Regions from separate parts of the Nonomuraea sp. B10E15 genome, predicted to be linked through region 1. Evidence: riboswitches for the same ligand, from Rfam matches in the RefSeq annotation. Region 1 holds a riboswitch; each other region holds the start of a gene.
The links. Region 1 has a riboswitch for cyclic di-AMP ahead of ABGB14_RS45230 (GH25 family lysozyme). Riboswitches for the same ligand answer to the same signal wherever they lie in the genome.

Region 1 (2,189 bases):
TCCATGATTGAAGGGATCATCATGCGGATCGCAGTCGCCGGCGCGACCGGGAACATCGGGGCGCTCACCGTCGCGGCCCTTGAACGCGACGGCCACGAGGTCGTGCGCATCAGCCGTTCGCTCGGCGTGGACCTGGCGACCGGCGTCGGGCTCGACGACGCCCTGGCCGGTGCGGAGGCGGTCGTCGACGCCATCAACGCGCCGGCGGCCGGCCCGGAGGAGACGGTGGCGTTCTTCGGCGCCACCACGCGCAACCTGCTGGCCGCCGAGGAGCGGGCGGGGGTGCGCCACCACGTCCTGCTGTCGATCGTCGGGATCCATCGCGTCGAGGGCAACGCCCACTACGCCGGCAAGCGGGAGCAGGAGCGCCTCGTGGCCGCCGGGCCGGTGCCGTGGACGATCGTGCCGGTCACGCAGTTCCACGACTTCGCCGAAATGGTGGCGGGCTGGACGGAGCAGGACGGCGTCGCCACGATCGCGCCGCTGCTCGTGCAGCCGATCGCGCCCGCCGAGGTGGCCGGCGTCCTCGCCGAGCTCGCGACCGGGGAGCCTCGGGGGCGGTACGCCGACGTCGCGGGCCCCGAGCCGCAGGACCTGGTGGACATGGCCCGGCGCACCCACGAGGCGCGGGGCCGTACGGTGCGGCTCGTGCCGACGTGGTCGGGAATCTTCGGCCCGGCGATGGCGGGCGACGTGCTGCTGCCCGGCGAGGGCGCGCGCATCGCGCCGACCACGTTCGACGACTGGCTCGCCGGGCAACGGTAGGCGGAGAGCCCCGGCGCCGGAAGGCGGTACGCCCGCCCGCTCACGTCACAGGAGTATCACGGGCCCCGTTCCGGCGGGACCCGCGTACGGTGCCGGAAAAACTTTGCCAAAGCCCTGGAACGCCTGCGAGAGCGGCGATCCAGGGCTTTACTATGGCAAACGACATTGCCTGGGGATTTGTACCACTTGCAGCGTTTATGGGGCGTTATATACCTTCTTGGGATTACGGCATACGGCACAGGCGAACGCTTGCCGAACCGTTTGCCGCGACGTTGACAGGCCGAATCCGCACAGCGCGGAGCCGGGGACCCACCTTTCCGGGGTGAATCGCACGCCAGCCGAGGGCTGCGCGCGTAGGGCACTTCCAAGCCCGAACCCGTCAGCTAACCCGGTAGGCACATGGAAGCAAGGAGTCGATCCCCCCCATGCGCGAACTCACGCGACGTCTCACCCTGTCCGCCGCCGGCGCCCTGCTGGCCGGGACCACCGCCATCGCGGGCGCGAACCTGCCCGCGCACGCGTCGCCCGTCGAGCCGGGCTCGGCCCAGGCGGCCGAGCAGCGCACGCTCACCTACGGCCAGGACGTGTCCAACCACCAGCCGCTGCACGACTGGGCCGCCAGCCCCGCGCAGTTCGGCATCATCAAGGCCACCGAGGGCACCGACTTCCGCGACGCCGCCTTCGCCAGGCACTGGAGCGAGCTGGGCAAGAAGGGCATCGTGCGCGGGGCGTACCACTACGCACACCCCGGCAACGACCCCATCGCCGAGGCCGAGCACTTCCTGTCCATGGTGAACTCCCAGCCCTCCAAGCCCGGCGACCTGCTGGTGCTGGACCTGGAGACCACCGACGGCAAGTCCGTCGAGGAGGTCAACGCCTGGGCCAAGGCGTGGCTGTCGCACGTGAAGGCCGAGACCGGGGTCACCCCGATGTTCTACAGCGGCTGGAACTTCGCCGACACCTACGGCAAGGGCCTGGCCGAGTACCCGCTGTGGGTGGCCCACTACAGCAAGCCGAAGGGCACGGTGACGCCGCCCGCCGACTGGAAGACCTGGACCATCCACCAGTACTCCGACTCCCCCATCGACCAGAACGTCTCGGCGCTCTCCCCCGACGAGCTGCGCGCCCTGGGCCGCACGTCCGCCTGACCGGGTCCGGGCGGGCGGGAACCTCCGCGGAGGCTCCCGCCCGCCCGCCGCGGGTCAGGCCCCGTACGGGTCCTGACCCGCGCGGATGCGAGCCGCCATCGTCTTGAGCGCCTCCAGCGCGGTCAGGTACGTCAGCGGGCCGAAGGACACGCGGGCGACGCCGAGGGAGGCCAGCCTGCCCAGGTCCATGCCGGGCATGCAGGCGACGTTGACCGGCCCGGGGACGGCCTTGACGAGGTCGCCGACCACCTCTTCCGACGGGGCCATCATGGGGTA
Region 2 (2,189 bases), on a different contig from region 1:
GGAGCAGGACGGGCTGATCACGCGCGAGGTGTTCGCGGAGGTGCCACCGCGGGTGGAGTACGGGCTGACCGACCTCGGCCGCTCCCTGCACACCCCGATCGCGGCGGTGGCCGCGTGGGCCGAGACCCACGTGGCCGAGATCCTCCGGCGCCGGGAGCGGTCCGCGTAGCCCGGGAGCGGCCGCGCGGTCAGGCGGCGGTCAGCTTGGTGATCTCGCGGGCGATCTCCGGCCAGAGCGGCTCGGGCAGGTCGTGTCCCATGCCCGGATAGGTCACCAGCCGGGCGCCGGGAATGGCCGCCGCCGTGGCCCGGCCGCCCTCGACCGGGACCAGCGGGTCGTCCTCCCCGTGCAGCACCAGCGCCGGCATGGTGAGGCTCGCCAGCAGGTCCGTACGGTCACCCGAAGCCATGATCGCGGCCAGCTGCCGGCCCGTGCCCGCCGGGTCGAAGCAGCGGTCGAACGCGCGCCCGGCCCTCCGGACGACCCGCTCCCGGTCCATCGCGTAGCCGGGCGAGCCGATCACCGCGTACGTCTCCAGCGCCTGCGCCATGACGGCCGCGCGCTCGGCGGCGGGGCGGGCGGTCAGGGCCGCGAACGCGGCCTCCGTCGGCGGAGCGACCGTGTGGCCGGGCGTCGACATGATCGAGGTCAGGGTCAGCACCCGTGCCGGATGCCGGATGGCCAGGGACTGGGCGATCATCCCGCCCATGGACGCGCCGACCACGTGGGCGGCCGGCCAGCCGATGGCGTCCATGAAGCCCGCGGTGTCGCGTTCGTAAAGTCAGCCCCGCCGGGCGTAGGCGCCGGTCGAGAAGGGCACCGGCCGCCCCTTCTTGCCCAGGCCGTCACCCCACTTGGTGATGACATAGTCGATCTTGATGTGCCCCTTGCCGCCGTTGCCGTTGACCATCAGCGAGCGGGAGTTGAAGGTGCCGCCGGTCAGGTCGGCGAACGTCTTGGCGTCGAGATCCAGCATGATGCCGCGGCTGGAGGGCTCCCCCGGCCCTCTGTCCCCGACGAAGAAGGGCATCTTCTTGCCCTTGTAGATCACGTACCCCTCGGTCAGCAGCGGCCAGCTCGGGCTGGCGGCCATGCCTTTCTGCATCGGCTTGCCGCTGGCGGGCAGGCCGGTGTCGCCCGCCCTGCCCGAGCCGTCGTCCCAGAAGTACGACGCCGTGGTGGAGCCCTTGTACAGGGCCTTCTCCTCGGCGCCGGGATCGGCGTGTGCCGCGGTGCAGACGACGCTCATCGAGCCGACGGCGGAGGCGGTGAGCAGGGCAAGGGAACGCAGGCCAAAACGGGGAGACATGAAAGTGTGAAGTCCTTCGCGAGGGGACGAGGGGGAGGCACGCCGGCAAGAGGGCACGGCGCTGCGGCACGCCCGAGCGACTACATCGGGCGAGGGAAAGAAAGGGGGGAAGGGAGGCCGCTCAGGCGGCGGCCGGCGCTACGCGATTCGGGGGTGCGCTGCGGTCATACATGCGTTCTGTCCTCTCCATCACACCTACCGGGTTAGCTGACGGGTTCGGGCGTGGAGATGCCCTACCGGCACGGGCCGGATTCACCCCAGTGAGGTGGGTCCCCGGTTCCCGATCGAGTCGGGATTCGGCGCCAGCCGGAGGCCCTCTCTTGGGTAAGGGCCAGGTCACCGGCTGGTAATGGCGGCAACTCTAGCAGCGAATCGGACATACGCAAACGATTCGCCATGAACCGGGCAAAGATCTACCTTGCGCGGGAATACGAAAGGGGGTACGGCATGCCGTACCCCCTCAGTCCTTTCCGGCTCAGCCGCCGCTCTTGCGCCTGAACGATCTCTTACTCGCAGCCGGGCCGTGCGCCCCGTGAATCTTCGATGGGTCGACGCCCCTGCCACCAGCGCCGGAGCCCGCGTGCTGGTTGCGCTTGCGCTCCAGTGCTTCGCGGAACTTGCGCTTCATCTCGTCCTCGGGAGTTTCGCTGACTTCCGGCTCCGGTGATTCCGCCATGAGGACCTCCATGGTGTTGGGGACAACCACAGCTTCGCACGGCGTCGCTTTCGATGCGAAACCGACTCCGCCCTGTCACCCGTCGCGGGTGAACGCCAGCAGCCGGAACACCGGGTCCGGCCCGTCCCGCCCCTGCCCGTGACCCACGAACGTGGTCTCGCCGGCCTGGCGCAGACCGTGCCGGACCGCCTCCGCCACGACCA
Region 3 (2,189 bases), on a different contig from region 1:
GCGATCCGCACCACATCACCCGTCCGAGGGGCGTGCACCATCATGCCGCCGCCCAGATAGATGCCCACGTGGTGCAGGTCGCTGTAGAAGAACACCAGGTCGCCTGGACGCATCTCGTCGCGTGAGATGTGCCGCCCGGCCGTCCACTGGTTGCCTGTGTAGTGCGGCAGCGAGATGCCCACCCGCTGGTAGGCCGCCATCACCAGGCCGGAGCAGTCGTAGGAGCCAGGACCCTCTGCTCCCCAGACGTACGGCTTGAGCTGCTGCGTGAGCGCCCACCGTGCCGCCTGCGCGGCCTTTCCGCTGCCCGCGATCGGCAGGTTGACGCGGGTGGCGCGGGTGCCGGGACGACCGGCCTCGCCCAGCGCCCGCCTGAACAGGTTGCTCTCGACCTTGGCGACCAGCTTGCTGATCTTGCCGCGCTTGGCGTCGAGGTCCTTGACGATCTTCTCGACCTCGCTGATGCGCGACTTGGCGCTCGCCCTGGCGCGCTCGGCGGCCTTCCTGGCCTTGGTGAGCTGGTTGAGCTCCTCGCCCTGCCGCTGCTCGATCGCGAACGTGGTCGCGGCGCGGTCGAGGAAGTTGCCGGGGTCCTCGGATGAGGTGAACGCCAGCGCACGGCTCAGACCGCCCGTGATGTAGGCGTTCTGGGCGAGCAGGACGGCCTTGGCACGCTTGGCCGCCAGGTCTGTCTCGCTGGCCGTCAGCGTCTTCTGCGCGGCCTCGGCGGCCTTCTTGGCCGTCTTCAGCTTCTCCCGCTGCCCGTTGTACTGCTCGGTCAGCGTCTCGATCTCGACGTGCATCTTCTCGACCCGCGTGGCGAGGTCTTTGAGCGAGGGCTTGGGGTCGGCGGACGCCGGGACGGTGGGAACCGAGAACAGCAGCGCGGCGACTGTGAAACTCGCCACACCGAGGCGGTGACGCGACAGGGCGCGTTCCGGGGGGCGGGCGTGCTTGCCCGCCGACTTCCTCCCACGGTTGAGCGTGCGCTTCACCAACCAGGCTCCTCTCATAGACGCCTACCGGGTTAGCTGACGGGTTCGGGCCGGAGCAGCCCTACCGAAAAACTCGGATTCACCCCGTGGTGGCGGTCGCCACCGGCGGGTCCCCGGCTTCCCTGAGGGAATTGAGCGTGCTTCCCCCCGCGCGCGACACGCGGGGATCATCGTCGCTGGACACTAATGCACTCCGGGTTCCTGCTCAACCAGAACTGCCAACTCCGTAGAGGTTTCGCAACCGAAGGGTCACGAGGTGGTCTCGGTGCCAGTCGGGCAGGAGTGACCGTATGTGGCGCTTACTCCCGAACGATCGCCCGGCGCGACGCCGTGCTCGCTCGGCCACGAGATGTAACAGGATGGGCGGAGAGATGTGAGTTAGGTCCGAGCCGTAATGACATCTGTACTCTGGAGAGCCATGGAGCAGGTGGCCGAACTGACTGTGCCCGAGACCGCGGTGGTGGTCCGGCGTGCGCGCACGCCTGACGTGCGGGGGGTCAGGCGCCTGGTCGACACCTATGCGGGCGCGGGCTCGCGGCTCCTGAAGAAGGCCACGGTGACGCTGTACGAAGACGTGCAGGAGTTCTGGGTGGCCGAGCGTGGCGGGCAGATCGTCGGCTGTGGCGCGCTCCACGTGCTCTGGGAGGACCTCGCAGAGGTCCGCACGGTGGCCGTCGATCCCGAATGCCGCGGCGCGGGCGTCGGTCACCGGATCGTCTCAGCGCTCATCCAGCAGGCCAAAGATCTTGGTCTGCAACGTGTATTCTGTCTTACTTTTGAGGTCGACTTCTTCGCGAGGCATGGTTTTCGCCGCATCCAGGGCACGCCGGTCTCCCCCGAGGTCTACGCCGAGCTGCTGGCCTCGTATGACGAGGGTGTAGCGGAGTTCCTCGACCTGGAACACGTCAAGCCGAACACCCTGGGCAACACCCGCATGCTGCTCCATCTGTCGTCGGGTGACGCGGACCTTGACCACATGGAAAGGTGATTGTTGATACCTATGTCGATACGTTGGGCAGCACAGGCATGTGTCCTGACACGTGCCACGCGCGCACTCGAAGCGAGGTGACACGGTGAGCACCGGACAGCCGCCGTACCCACAAGACGAATCCGGCGAGAACGCTGCGCCTCCCCACTACGGCCAGCAGGCTCCGGGCCGCCACCCCGGCGAGCCCGACCCCGACGTCACTGTGG
Region 4 (2,189 bases), on a different contig from region 1:
TCCTTGCCGGTGGAGGTGAGCCTGCCGAACGACTCGGGGACGACGATCACCCGCCCGCCGTCGGCCACCGCCGCCAGCCCGTCGAGGCGCTCCACGCCGGCCAGCCGGGCCGCGTCCTGCGCGGAGCCGGGAACGATGACCACGGGCCGCACCGGGCGGCCGAGCACGGCCGTGACCCGCAGCCCCGCCGAATCGGCGCGGCGGGCGAGTTCGCTGAGCGTGCCGGGTGCGGCGCGGTGGCCGGTGACGAGGGAACGTGCCCCGCGGGCGGTGACCTGGCCGTCCGGCCACAGGTCACGGGCGTGCGCGGGGAAGACGGGCGATCCGGGGGCGGGCGCGTCGGCGGCGAGGCCGAGGAGGAGGAGCGCGGCCAGCGCGGCTCGTCGGCTCACCTGCTCGGACACGCTGCCGATCGTAGTGGGCCCGATCAGGGCCGGCCCTCTACGAGGGGCCGCCGACGAGCGTGAGGACGGGCTGCCACGGGAGCCCGCCCGGGCTCCGGAAGGTCTCCCGGGCCCGGGCGGGGCCTCATCAGAGGCCGGGACGGACCGCGCCGACGAACGACGACTTGCGCCATCCGCCCAGCTTGTCGATGCGCACCCGTTCGCCTGTCCGCGGCGAATGGATCATCTTGCCCTTGCCGACGTACATGCCCACGTGGCCGAGCCCGTTGAAGAACATGAGGTCCCCGGGCTTGAGGTTGCGCCAGGAGACCTTGTTCCTGATGCCGGCGAACTGGCTGCTCGCCACGCGCGGGAGTTTCACCCCGGCCTTCTTCCAGGCGTACTGGACGAGGCCGGAGCAGTCGAACGAACCAGGGCCTGTGGCGCCGTAACGATACGGGTCACCGATCTGGTTCTTGGCCACGGCGATGGCCTTGCCGGCCTTCACCTTCTGCCGAGCGGTCTTTGCCCGCTTGCGAGCGGCCTTGGCCGACTTCGCGGTGGTGGCGGCGGTGGCCGCCCTCACCGAGGAGACGCCGGCCGTGTCGCTCCTCGTCGCCGCCTGAGCCGTGGGGGCGTGGAGGACCAGGCCTCCGGCCGTCACGGTCATCGTGAGCACGACGCCAGGCAGGGCAAGGCGGGACAGACGGGGGTTGTGCAGGGAGGTAGACAGGATTTCTCCTTGGGTCTTCCACGAACGCCTACCGGGTTAGCTGTCGGATTCGGGCCTGGAAGTCGCCCTACGGCGCGATGGCGCGCCGATTCACCCCTGATCCCTGGGGAACTGGGATCGCTGGGTCCCCGGTTCCGTGCCTCCTGACTGCACGGATTCGGCAGGTCATCGCCCGTGTCATGGGGATGTCGCGGCGATGACCAGCGGATCTTCATCTGTCTTCACACCGGGAGGGACCGATGCGGGTTCACGGCGCCATGGCTTGTGCACCGCGACGACGCCAGAAGCTACGCGGAACGGTCAAGGATCAGCAAAAGCCGAGTCAGGCTGTAAAGATCGACTCAGGCCTCAGTAAACTCCCGAACCCCTGTTGGAACAGGGGGCGTCGTTACCAAAAAGTGACCCTGCTCACATTCGCGAAACATCCGTCTTGTCAGGGGTCAGATGTCGCGTTTGTCACATTCCGCCTCGTATGATCTCGACCTAAGGTGATCAGGAGGATGCGGAACGTGATCGCGGACCGCCCGCACGACGGCAACGATGGTGCGTCGTAGAAGGAGGGGACGGAATTATGGGCGGACGGCGCCCACGAGGCTGCGGCCGTAGGCGGAGAGGCTGACGACCTTGACCACGTCGCCCGTCTGCGGCGCATGGACGATCTTCCCGTTGCCCGCATAGATGCTGACGTGCCCCAGACCCTCGCTGAAGATGAGATCACCGGGCTGGAGCGCGTTCAGCGACACCTTGCGGCTGGCGCCCCACGCCCACTGCGCCCACGTCGTCCTCGGCAAGGACACGCCCGCGGCCCGCCATGACGCCTGCGTCAGCCCCGAGCAGTCGTAGCCGCCCGGCCCTGTCCCGCCGAACACGTACGGCTTGCCGACCTGCGCGAACGCGAACCGCAGCACCGCTGCGGCGTTCCCCGACGCCGGTCCCGTGTACGCGATGCCGGTGCTGTTCGGGTCACCGGTCTTGTAGGCGCCCAGCTTCTTCAGGAGCTTCTTCTGCTTGGCGATCAGGCCGAGGATCTCCTTGCGCTCCTTCTCGACCTCGCCGCGGACCTCGTCGGCCGA

Region 2: another riboswitch for cyclic di-AMP. It lies ahead of ABGB14_RS29795 (hypothetical protein); the one in region 1 lies ahead of ABGB14_RS45230 (GH25 family lysozyme).
Region 3: another riboswitch for cyclic di-AMP. It lies ahead of ABGB14_RS34310 (C40 family peptidase); the one in region 1 lies ahead of ABGB14_RS45230 (GH25 family lysozyme).
Region 4: another riboswitch for cyclic di-AMP. It lies ahead of ABGB14_RS06565 (C40 family peptidase); the one in region 1 lies ahead of ABGB14_RS45230 (GH25 family lysozyme).

The regions. Positions count from the first base shown of each region.
Region 1 is NZ_JBDPMB010000031.1:8,640-10,828, forward strand. Features, by position in the region: gene ABGB14_RS45225 (SDR family oxidoreductase) at 22-765, shown strand; cyclic di-AMP (ydaO/yuaA leader) riboswitch at 1,034-1,177, shown strand; gene ABGB14_RS45230 (GH25 family lysozyme) at 1,191-1,913, shown strand; gene ABGB14_RS45235 (isocitrate lyase/phosphoenolpyruvate mutase family protein) at 1,968-2,189, opposite strand, start outside.
Region 2 is NZ_JBDPMB010000012.1:171,136-173,324, reverse strand. Features, by position in the region: gene ABGB14_RS29805 (helix-turn-helix domain-containing protein) at 1-169, shown strand, start outside; partial or broken gene ABGB14_RS29800 (alpha/beta hydrolase) at 189-761, opposite strand; gene ABGB14_RS29795 (hypothetical protein) at 783-1,310, opposite strand; cyclic di-AMP (ydaO/yuaA leader) riboswitch at 1,488-1,622, opposite strand; gene ABGB14_RS29790 (DUF5302 domain-containing protein) at 1,786-1,986, opposite strand; gene ABGB14_RS29785 (class I SAM-dependent methyltransferase) at 2,062-2,189, opposite strand, start outside.
Region 3 is NZ_JBDPMB010000016.1:108,249-110,437, reverse strand. Features, by position in the region: gene ABGB14_RS34310 (C40 family peptidase) at 1-995, opposite strand, end outside; cyclic di-AMP (ydaO/yuaA leader) riboswitch at 1,002-1,143, opposite strand; gene ABGB14_RS34305 (amino-acid N-acetyltransferase) at 1,414-1,983, shown strand; gene ABGB14_RS34300 (RDD family protein) at 2,069-2,189, shown strand, end outside.
Region 4 is NZ_JBDPMB010000001.1:1,423,816-1,426,004, reverse strand. Features, by position in the region: gene ABGB14_RS06570 (hypothetical protein) at 1-404, opposite strand, end outside; gene ABGB14_RS06565 (C40 family peptidase) at 532-1,053, opposite strand; cyclic di-AMP (ydaO/yuaA leader) riboswitch at 1,127-1,289, opposite strand; gene ABGB14_RS06560 (C40 family peptidase) at 1,686-2,189, opposite strand, start outside.